DNA from 2 places in the Sinorhizobium sp. P24N7 genome. Region 1 is predicted to be linked to the other one. Evidence: riboswitches for the same ligand, from Rfam matches in the RefSeq annotation. Region 1 holds a riboswitch; the other holds the start of a gene.
The links. Region 1 has a riboswitch for S-adenosylmethionine ahead of metA (homoserine O-succinyltransferase). Riboswitches for the same ligand answer to the same signal wherever they lie in the genome.

Region 1 (5,398 bases):
GCGATTTTCTCTCGGCCTGCTTTAAAGAGGAGCGAGAGGTTCCGCAATCTCATGCGCGGCGCAGCGCGGCCGGAAACGCGGCGTTCCCGGCCTTCGAATGCGCTCGCGAAAAAATTCTTGGCATTCGCGTCATTTCCCTGTTGCATTTGAAAAGGGCTTGGGCCATATAGCGCCCGTCGCCGCAAGACGGGCGACACCCCTGGTCCATCGACTACCCCCGGGCCTGGGTCTTATGAGCGGGTGTAGCTCAGGGGTAGAGCACAACCTTGCCAAGGTTGGGGTCGGGCGTTCGAATCGCCTCACCCGCTCCAAATTCCTCGGACAATTCAGCAGATTGATGAGCCTTCGGGCATTCTCGTTGGCACCGCCGTGCTACAGCGGGAGCGATGCGGCGTTTTTCCGTGACGCGTGTGCTGGCACAGGAAGTGGGTGCCGACGGGATCACCGCCAACTGCGTGTGCCCCGGGATCATCCTCACCGATATGGGGCGGGTCAATCTCGACGATCCCGCGGTCAGGAGGACGTGGCAGGACAAAACCGCCATGCGTCGCATCGGCGATCCCGAGGGTGTTGTCGGTGCGGTGGCCTTCTTTGCTTCGGACGATGCGGCTTTCGTGACCGGCCAGACGCTGAATGTCGACGGCGGCATCGTGCTGAGCTGACGCCTATCCGACGTCGGCCGAACTCGTGCAGCATGCCATGAAGCCGTCGGCGATGATGTCCTTCGGAAGGTTGCGGCCGATGAAGACCAGGCGCGAGACGCGCTCTTCGCCCTCCTTCCAGGGGCGCTGGTGGTCGCCTTCCACCAGCATGTGGACGCCTTGGACGACATAGCGGTCGGTGTCGCCGGCAAAGGCGATGATGCCCTTCATCCGCAGCATGTCCGTGCCGAAGGCCCGGGCGGTCGTCTGGAGCCAGCGGAAGAATTTTTCCGGGTCGACGGGTCGGCGTTCGACCAGAGAGAAACTCGTGACATGGTCGTCATGCTCATGACCGTGGTCCGCTTCGAGAAAGTCGGGCTCGACCTCGAGAATGCGGTCGAGATCGAAGGCATTGCGATCGAGCAGGCTGGCGATCTCGAGATTGCAGCGCTGCGTCCTCAGGATGCCGGCCGTCGGGTTGATGCGGCGGATGCGATCCTCCACGGCCTGCAGCCCTTGGGGCGATACGAGATCGGTCTTGTTGAGGATGATCGTGTCGGCGAAGGCCAATTGCTCCTGCGCTTCATGTGCGCGGTCGATCTCGCCGAGAAGGTGCCTGGCATCGACAACGGTAATGATGGAGTCGAGCCGTGTCTTGGAGCGGACATCCTCGTCGACGAAGAAAGTTTGGGCGACCGGCGCGGGGTCGGCGAGGCCCGTCGTCTCTATCAGAATGCCGTCGAACCGCTCACGCCTGCGCATCAGCGCCTCGATGATGCGGATCAGGTCCCCACGCACCGTGCAGCAGATGCAGCCATTGTTCATTTCGAACACCTCCTCGTCGGCATCGACGATGAGATCGTTATCGATCCCGACCTCGCCGAACTCGTTGACGATGACCGCGAACTTCTTGCCATGCGGCTCGGAGAGGATGCGGTTGAGAAGCGTGGTCTTTCCTGCTCCGAGATAGCCGGTGAGGACGGTGACGGGGGTGGGGACAAGCTGATCGGGCATTGACGAGAACCTCACTGTCGCATGGACGGCCGGAGGCAATGCTCCGGCTTCGTGGATACGTTATTACATTTCGTTTTCTTGAATGTAATAACGTAACGTCGCCGGGGGTTGTCAAGTCCGATTCTGACACTGAAACGCTGGGGCTCTCTTCTTTCCTCGCCGCAGCCGAATTCGTTACCGGTCTCACGCTGCCGGTGGATGGCGGTTATCGCGTCGGATAGGAGCGACAGGAAGCGTTTCACTGTTCGATGAAACGGTGAAACTGAAAGTGCTCTAACGGCCTGCGCTGCCTCAGCTTTTCGTAAAAACGTAATCCGTTTCCTGCCGGAGCGTTTCGCCGGGTCTCAGCACCGCCTTCGGGAAACCTTCGTGGTTCACCGCATCGGGCCAGATCTGGGTTTCCAGGCAGAGGCCGGCGAAGGGGCCGTAACGGCGGCCGTCGAGGCCGGGAACCGGTACGTCGAGCTTTTCTCCGGTATAGAGCTGCACGCCGGGCTCCGTCGTCAGCACTTCCAGCGACACACCGGAATTGATGCTGCGTACGAGCGCCACGGAGCGTTTCTGCGTCCGTTCCGGCGAGAGGCAGAAGTTGTGGTCGTAAGCGATTCCGTCGCCGTCCAGCTGCCTTCTCAGCGGGGTCATTTCGCGAAGATCGAAGGCGGTGCCGGCGACGGGGCGGATCTCGCCCGTCGGAATCTGCCGTTCATCGGTGGGCAGGTAGTGGTCTGCCGCAATCATGATGTCGTGGCCGAATGCGTCCGCGCCGCCGTCGAGGTTGAAATAGCTGTGCTGGCAGACATTGGCGAGGGTCGGCGCGTCGGTCTCAGTTTCGTAGACGACGTTGAGCGCGCCGCCCGGTTTCAGCGTATAGGTGCAGGTGATCGTGCAATTGCCCGGGTAGCCGGCGCGGCCGTCCGGATCGGTGATCTCGAGCGTTACGCTGTCTTCGGCCCGCCTGAGGATCGACCAGTTGCGCTTGGCGATATTGTCGCTGCCGCCGTGGAGATGCGTGGCGCCCTTCTCATTGAGCTCGAGTTGATAGGCCTTGCCTTCGAGCACGAAGCGGCCACCGCCGATGCGGTTGGCGTTGCGCCCGGGCGTGGCCCCGAAATAGGAGGAATGGACCGGATAGCTTTCGAAATCCTCGAAGCCGAGCACGAGCGGGGCTGCATGTCCTTCGAGCCGAAGATCCTGGATGACCGAGCCCCATGTGATCACCGACGCCGTCAGCCCGCCGCCCTGAAGCGTCACGCGCTGTACGGGCTCGCCGGAGGGCAGGTGCCCGAAGATTTCCGTGTCTGTTCCCATGCATCTCCCCATTTCCGCGAGTCGGCGTCAACCTGCTGCATTTCCGCCGAGGCGGCAACCGGAAAGTCATACTTTTTACGTCAACGCGCTTCGGTTCCGATCTTCGCCAGCTCGTAGGGCGTCGTCTGGTAAATCTCGTTGATCCAGTTGCCGAAGAAGAGATGTGCATGGCTTCGCCAGCGGTTCTGCGGCGGAAGTGCGGAGTCATTGTGCGGGAAATAGTCGTGCGGCAGCTTGATCGGCACGCCGGCATCGACGTCGCGGAAATATTCCTCCGACAGGGACGTCGAATCATATTCGACGTGATTGAACATGTAGAGCCGGTTGCCTTTCTTCTCGTGCACGAGGCAGACGCCCACTTCCTTTGATTCCATCAGGATTTCGAGATCCGGCACCCGGTCGATATCGGCGCGGCGCACCTCGGTCCAGCGCGAAACGGGCACGGCGAAATCGTCGGAAAAGCCGTTCAGATAGACCGAAGAGGGCTGCAAGTTCTGGTGGCGGTAGACGCCGAAGGCTTTTTCCTTCAGCGGATATTTCGGAACACCGTGGAAATGGTAGACCGCAGCCATCCCGCCCCAGCAGACGTTCAGCGTCGAATGGACGTTGGTCGTCGTCCAATCGAAGATGCGCTGCAGCTCCTTCCAGTAGGTGACCTCTTCGTATTCGAGCGTCTCGATCGGCGCGCCGGTGATGATGAAGCCATCGAACTTACGGGCCTCCACTTCCTCGAAGGTCTCGTAAAAGGCGAGCAGATGTTCTTCGGGCGTGTTCTTCGGCCGGTGGCCGTTGACGCGGACCAGCGTCAATTCGACCTGAAGCGGCGTGGCGCCGATCAGCCGCGCCATCTGGATCTCGGTCTTGATCTTGTTGGGCATCAGGTTCAAGAGCCCGATCTGCAGCGGCCGGATGTCCTGGCGGACCGCCTCGGTCTCGGTCATCAGCCGCACACCCTCGTGAACGAGAGTTTCGAAGGCGGGCAGCGTATCGGGTATCTTGATGGGCATGGGCGTCCACTCGATCAATACAAAAAAACCGGCGGCGAAACGATCGCGACCGGTCCTCGGAAATCCATTGTTCCCTCGGCCCTTTAGCGACTTCTTTAACGTGGCTGCAAGCCGGCCGGCCAAATCACCACGGATCGTAGATAGCGCGAGGAGGGCCGCGCGGTCAATGAAAAAGGATTCGCCGGCGTCGGGGCGGCCTTATCCCCGAAATGCCGTAACCTCGATCTCGATCAGCATTTCCGGGCGGATGAGGTCGCAGACGATCATCGTCGCGGCCGGGCGGATCTCGCCGAAGGTCTCGCCGAAGATCGGGAATACGCGGTCGGCAAAGCTGGCATCGGTGACGTAGTAGTGGTTGCGAACGACGTCCGACAGCGAGAAGCCGGCTTCCTTCAGGGCGCCTTCGATCGTCTTCAGGCAGTTGCGGGCCTGTTCCTCCACCGTTTCCGGCATGGTCATGGTGGCGTAGTCGTAGCCGGTCGTGCCGGAGACGAAGCACCAGTCGCCCTTCGCGACGGCACGCGAATAACCTGCCGTCTTTTCGAAGGGCGAACCGGACGAGATGAGCTTGCGCGTCATCCGACAGCTCATGCCCAGGGGCGGGAAGCGGCGGTCGCCTTCTCGTAATTGTCGATGGAGCGGCCTTTTTCGAGCGTGAGGCCGATATCGTCGAGGCCGTTCAGCAGGCAGTGGCGCTTGAAGGCATCGACCTCGAACTTGATCGAGCCGCCGTCCGGACCGGTGATCTCCTGCGCTTCGAGATCGACCGTGAGAATGGCATTGGAGCCGCGGCTGGCGTCATCCATCAGCTTGTCGAGGTCTTCCTGGCTAACGACGATGGGCAGGATGCCGTTCTTGAAACAGTTGTTGTAGAAGATGTCGGCGAAGGAGGTCGAGATGACGCAGCGGATGCCGAAATCGAGGAGCGCCCAAGGTGCATGCTCGCGCGAGGAGCCGCAGCCGAAATTGTCGCCGGCGACGAGAATCTTGGCGTTCTGATAGGCAGGCTTGTTGAGAACGAAGTCCGGGTTGGGGGTGCCGTCCTCGTTGTAGCGCGCCTCGGCGAAAAGCCCGGTGCCGAGACCGGTGCGCTTGATCGTCTTCAGGTAATCCTTCGGAATGATCATGTCCGTGTCGATGTTGACGACGGGCAGGGGAGCGGCAACGCCGGTGAGCTTGACGAACTTGTCCATGACTTGGCCTTCGATTTCAGCGGAAATGTTCGAGAAGCGTTTAGATCAGTTTTGCGCCGAAATGAAGGAGAATCTGCTTTCATGAAGCGGGATGCGGGCGAAAACCGCTTCTCCCGCTTCCGGCAATCCGATTCTAAAGATCGATGATCGTCCCGCGCCCGTCGTTCCACACCCGCATCTCGCGCTGAGTGCTTCCCGGATTGGCGCGTGCCCCCGCTCGAACATGCACGGGCCG
Region 2 (5,398 bases), on a different contig from region 1:
ATATCTCGCGGGCGAGGTCGACATGGAAGCCCGACAGCTTGCCCGACTGGTCGATGAAGTTGAAGGGCGGGAAGTCGACGGTGGTCAGGAAACGAAGCCTGGCAAGGCCGCTGAGGTCCGGCTTGGCAATCCGTTCGCGGGCATCGAACAGCCGGGGCAGTTCCTTCGGCTGTGCCAAAGCCAAACCCGGGGCGAAAACGGCCGACAGTACTAATACCCAGAGAATCCGCAGCGCTATGGCGCCTCTATGAAAGGAGGAATTGGAGCGGGTGATCGGGATCGAACCGACGACATCAAGCTTGGGAAGCTGGCGTTCTACCACTGAACTACACCCGCGACAGAACCGGAAATTTCCTCAACAGCCGCGATCTGTCAAGCACAATGCTCACTCGGCGCGAAAATGCTTGGAGAGCTTGAGCCCCTGCGCCTGATAATTGGAGCCGAGATCGAGGCCGTAAAGTCCCTCCGGACGTTCCAGCATGTGCTCGTAGACGAGACGGCCGACGATCTGCCCGTGCTCCAGAATGAACGGTACCTCGTGGCTGCGCACCTCGAGCACCGCCCGGCTGCCGCTGCCGCCGGCCGACGCATGGCCGAAGCCGGGATCGAAAAAGCCGGCATAATGGACGCGGAACTCGCCCACGAGCGGGTCGAAGGGTGTCATTTCGGCGGCATAGCGCGGCGGCACATGGACGGCTTCACGCGACACGAGGATATAGAACTCGTCCGGATCGAGCACGAGATCGTCGCGGCCGCGGCTGTAGAGCGGCTCCCAGAAGTCGAAAACGGCATGCTGGGCTTTCTTGTCGACATCGACCACCGATGTGTGATGCTTGCCGCGGTAGCCGATCAGGCCGTCCGGCCCGGTGCCCTTGAGATCGATGGAAAGGGCAATGCCGCCGCCGGAAACGTTGGGCCGGTCACTGGCGACGAGCACGTCGCTTTCGTGCAAGGCCAGAAGTTCCTGCTCGGAAAGAACCGAGTGGCCTATGCGGAAGCGTATCTGCGAAAGCCGCGAACCGCGCCTGACGACGATCGGAAAGGTTCGCGGGCTGATTTCGAGATAGAGCGGTCCGCTGTAGCCCGCCGGGATCTTGTCGAACTCCTGCGCCCTGTCGGTAATCACGCGTGTGAAGATATCCAGCCGGCCGGTCGAGCTCTTCGGATTGGCAGAGGCCGACATATCTGCCGGCAGCGACAGGCTTTCCATCAGCGGCACGATGTAGACGCAGCCGGTCTCGAGCACGGCGCCTTCGCTCAGATCGACGACATGCAGCTTGAGCCGGTCGAGCTTGTCGGCGACCAGATGAGAAGGACCGGGCATGAAGCTCGCCCGGACGCGGAACGCCTTGGATCCAAGGCGAAGATCGAGGCTAGCCGGCTGGATCTGGTCATCATCCAGCGCCTTCTCGCTCTTCAGTCGTCCCGAGGCATACAGCGCAGCAATTGCGCGGTCGGCCAAAATCCCTGTGTCGCGCCCCATTCCGATCCTCATTTACAGTTGCCAGACAAAACCAAACTCCGGGAATTGACGCAAGCGCGGCCACGCAGTATTGGAGCTTTATCCCGTGGTGATTTGGCCGGTCGGCTTGCAGCCACGTTAAACAAGTAGCTAAAAAGGCCGGGTGTCAAACCGGTCGTTTCGCGGCCGGTTTTTTTGTTTTTGAAAGTGACGTTCTCATGAGCAAGAATTGGCGCCCGGCAACCCAACTCGTCCACGGCGGAACGCTCCGCTCCCAGTACGGCGAGACTTCCGAAGCGATCTTTCTGACGCAAGGCTTCGTCTACGACAGCTCCGAAGCGGCGGAGGCCCGGTTCAAGGGCGAGACCGACGGCTTCATCTATGCGCGCTACGGCAGTCCGACCAACGACATGTTCGAGAAGCGCATGTGCATGCTCGAAGGGGCGGAAGACGCGCGCGCCACCGCCTCCGGCATGGCGGCGGTTTCCGCGGCAATCCTGTGCCAGGTGAAGGCGGGCGACCACATCGTCGCGGCCCGGGCGCTCTTCGGTTCCTGCCGCTGGGTCGTGGAAACGCTGGCGCCGAAATACGGCGTCGAGTGCACCCTGGTCGACGGTCGCGATCTCAAGAACTGGGAAGACGCGGTGCGTCCGAACACCAAGGTCTTCTTTCTCGAAAGCCCGACCAACCCGACGCTCGAAGTGATCGACATCGCCGGCGTCGCCAAGCTCGCCGATCAGATCGGCGCCAAGGTGGTGGTCGACAACGTCTTCGCGACCCCGCTGTTCCAGAAACCGCTGGAGCTTGGCGCCCATGTCGTCGTCTATTCCGCGACGAAACACATCGACGGCCAGGGGCGCTGCCTCGGCGGCGTGGTGCTCTCCGACAAGCAGTGGATCGACGAGAACCTGCACGACTATTTCCGTCACACCGGCCCGGCCATGTCGCCCTTCAACGCCTGGACGCTGCTGAAGGGGATCGAGACCCTGCCGCTGCGCGTCAAGCAGCAGACCGAAAGCGCCCGCCGCATCGCCGATTTCCTCGCGGAGCAGCCGCAGGTCGCCCGCGTCATCTATCCGGGCCGCAAGGATCACCCGCAGGCCGACATCATTGCGAAGCAGATGAGCGGCGGCTCGACGCTGGTCGCCTTCGAGCTCAAGGGCGGCAAGGAAGCAGCTTTCGCCCTGCAGAACGCGCTTGAAATCATCCGGATCTCCAACAATCTCGGCGATTCCAAGAGCCTGATCACCCATCCGGCGACGACCACCCACAAGAACCTCACCGACGAAGCCCGCGCCGAACTCGGCATCTCCGCCGGAACGGTGCGCTTCTCGGCCGGGATCGAGGACAGCGAAGACCTCATCGAGGATTTCGCACGGGCGCTGAAGGGCGTAAACGCCTGACCGACACCATGACGAAGCCCGCGTCAGCAGGCTTTGTCGTCAGTCTTGCCGAAACGTCTGTCTTGCGAGAACGATCCGCGACAGCGCGGTATAGAGGCAGACGAGCGCGAAGACGGTTGCGAACAAGGGGAACCACCCGGGCAACAGGCACGACAGCAGAAAAAAGACGATCGTCTCCGTCGCCTCTGCGAGCCCCGTCGTGAAGTAGAGCGACTTCGCACCGCGCACCTCGGTCGTGAGGCCGCGCTTCTCGGCCATCACGGCATAGGCGAGGAAGCTCGCGCCGTTGACATAGAAGGCGAAGAGCAGAAATCCGCCGGCAAGACCGTTCGCGGCCGGATCTGCGATGATGAAACCGAGTGGGACGGCCCCGTAAAAGGTGAAATCGAGAACGATGTCGAGAAAGCCGCCGAAATCCGTTTTCCGGCTCGCGCGGGCGACGGCTCCGTCGAGGCCGTCGCAGAGCCGGCTCACAAGGATCAGAGCGGCGGCGGGCAGGTAAGCGCCGAGACCGATGAGCAGGGCTGCCGCAAGGCCAAGGCAAAGGCCGAGGATGGTGACGGCATCGGCGCTGACCCCGCGGCCGGCCAGTGCGGCGCCGAACCTGTCCAGAACCGGATCGAGCCGCCTGCGAAGCACGCCGTCAAGCATTGCCGCTGCCTCCTGGGAAATTTGATACCACTCGCACAATCTCGCCGTTATTCTTGACGAAACCATATTGCTGTAGAATACGCGTACGGATTTGAAACAGGGTGTTGCACATGTACCGCGCGCTGACACGCGACATCGAAGTGACGGTCGAGCCGTACTACCTGGAAGAACAGTCGGATCCCGACGACAGCCGCTATGTCTGGGGCTATCGCATCATCATAGCGAACCATTCCGGGCGCGCGGTCCGGCTGATGACCCGCTACTGGCACATCACCGACGAGAACGGTCAGGTGGACGAGGTGAGCGGCCCCGGCGTGATCGGCGAGCAGCCGCTGCTCAACCCCGGCGATACCTACGAATACTCCTCCGGCTGCCCGCTGGATACGCCGTCCGGCGTGATGTTCGGCCATTACAGCATGGAGGCGGAAGGCGGGGAGACTTTCGATGTCGCCATTCCCGCCTTCTCGCTCGATTCACCAGGCCTCGTCCGCACGCTTAATTGATTCAGCGCGCAATTCAGCGCGGCTGCCCTATTGCGGGCGGACTTCGCTCGCCTCGAAGCGGTAGGTCGTCGAGCAGAACTCGCAGGTCACCTTGACCAGGCCGTCCTCGACGCTGGCTTCGATATCCTCGTTGCCGAGCCCCACCAGAACGTCCTTGATCTTCTCGCGCGAGCAGCTGCAGCGATCGTAGACCGCCTGCGGCTCATAGACGCGCACGCCGCGCTCATGGAACAGACGGTACAGCAATCGCTCGGTACCGACCGTCGGATCGGTGAGTTCATCGGTGTCGATCGTCTCGACCATCACCTTGGCTTCCGCCCAGAGGTCGTCCTCGTCGAAGAAATCCTCCTGGCCTTCGTCACCGTCGCCGCCCGGCAGATCCGCCTGGCGCATCCTGTCCGGCGCGTCGGGCAGGAACTGCGCGACCATGCCGCCGGCGCGCCAGCGGTGCCGCGGCTTGCCGTTCTCGTCCTTGTCGAGAAGCTCGGCAACGGCGAGGCGCACCCTGGTCGGTATCTGCTCCGACTGGCGGAAATAGGCGCCGGCGATGTCCTCGAGCGTCGCCCCGTCAAGGGCCACGATGCCCTGATAGCGCTGCGTGTGCGCACCCTGGTCGATCGTGAAGGCGAGGACGCCGTTGCCTAACAATTCATGAGGCTGGACGCGCCCGCTCTTTTCGGCGTCGGCAAGCGCCTCCTCATCATAGCGCGCATAGGCGCGGACGCGGTCCGGCGTCGAGAAATCCGCAACCACAAGATCGACCGGTCCATCGCCCTGTGTCTGAACGATCAGCTTGCCTTCGAATTTCAGAGACGTGCCGAGCAGGACCGTCAACACCACTGTTTCGGCGACAAGCCGCGCGACAGGAAGCGGGTAACCGTGCCGCTCGAGAATGGCATCGAGCATCGGACCAAGCTGGACGGCGCGGCCGCGCACGTCGAGTCCCTCGACCTGAAAGGGCACGACGTGATCGTCACCGGCAAAATCGAACTCGCCAAGTCCCGGCGCTGTTTCTGTCATCGCTTGCTCCTTGCCTCGACCATGGTCACGCGGATCGATTCAATCCGGGATGTGGCCATGACCCATTCCAAAAACTGCATGCGGGATGCGGATGGAAACCGCTCGTTCCTCTTGATTTCCGACACGGCTTGCATCGAGTGCACCGGCGCGCACCGGTACAACCGCCCGCCATTCCATTTGATCCCGTCATGGACGAATTTCTCCGCCGGCATTTGCTCTGCCTTAAAGCACCCCGCAGGGCGCCAAGCGCAGGATAGCCGGCGTGGGGCGACTGGCCGATTTGATGATCGGAAGGCCCCGCTCATCGCTCTAAATCGTGTTGCACCGTCCAGATTTCAAGAGAACGCCTTCAGCCGTCA

Region 2: another riboswitch for S-adenosylmethionine. It lies ahead of ACFHWW_RS25315 (O-succinylhomoserine sulfhydrylase); the one in region 1 lies ahead of metA (homoserine O-succinyltransferase).

Annotation. Positions count from the first base shown of each region.
Region 1 covers NZ_JBHMIW010000006.1:260,485-265,882, forward strand. The annotation lists tRNA gene ACFHWW_RS12650 (tRNA-Gly) at 237-311, shown strand; gene ACFHWW_RS12655 (SDR family NAD(P)-dependent oxidoreductase) at 402-662, shown strand; gene ACFHWW_RS12660 (CobW family GTP-binding protein) at 666-1,655, opposite strand; gene ACFHWW_RS12665 (aldose epimerase family protein) at 1,947-2,963, opposite strand; gene metA (homoserine O-succinyltransferase) at 3,044-3,970, opposite strand; SAM riboswitch at 4,034-4,111, opposite strand; gene ACFHWW_RS12675 (RidA family protein) at 4,169-4,549, opposite strand; gene leuD (3-isopropylmalate dehydratase small subunit) at 4,558-5,163, opposite strand; gene ACFHWW_RS12685 (hypothetical protein) at 5,297-5,398, opposite strand, start outside.
Region 2 covers NZ_JBHMIW010000016.1:43,994-49,391, reverse strand. The annotation lists gene ACFHWW_RS25330 (transporter substrate-binding domain-containing protein) at 1-184, opposite strand, end outside; tRNA gene ACFHWW_RS25325 (tRNA-Gly) at 262-336, opposite strand; gene ACFHWW_RS25320 (2'-deoxycytidine 5'-triphosphate deaminase) at 386-1,483, opposite strand; SAM riboswitch at 1,559-1,637, shown strand; gene ACFHWW_RS25315 (O-succinylhomoserine sulfhydrylase) at 1,681-2,865, shown strand; gene ACFHWW_RS25310 (CDP-alcohol phosphatidyltransferase family protein) at 2,905-3,516, opposite strand; gene apaG (Co2+/Mg2+ efflux protein ApaG) at 3,627-4,019, shown strand; gene ACFHWW_RS25300 (Hsp33 family molecular chaperone) at 4,047-5,039, opposite strand; gene argF (ornithine carbamoyltransferase) at 5,396-5,398, opposite strand, start outside.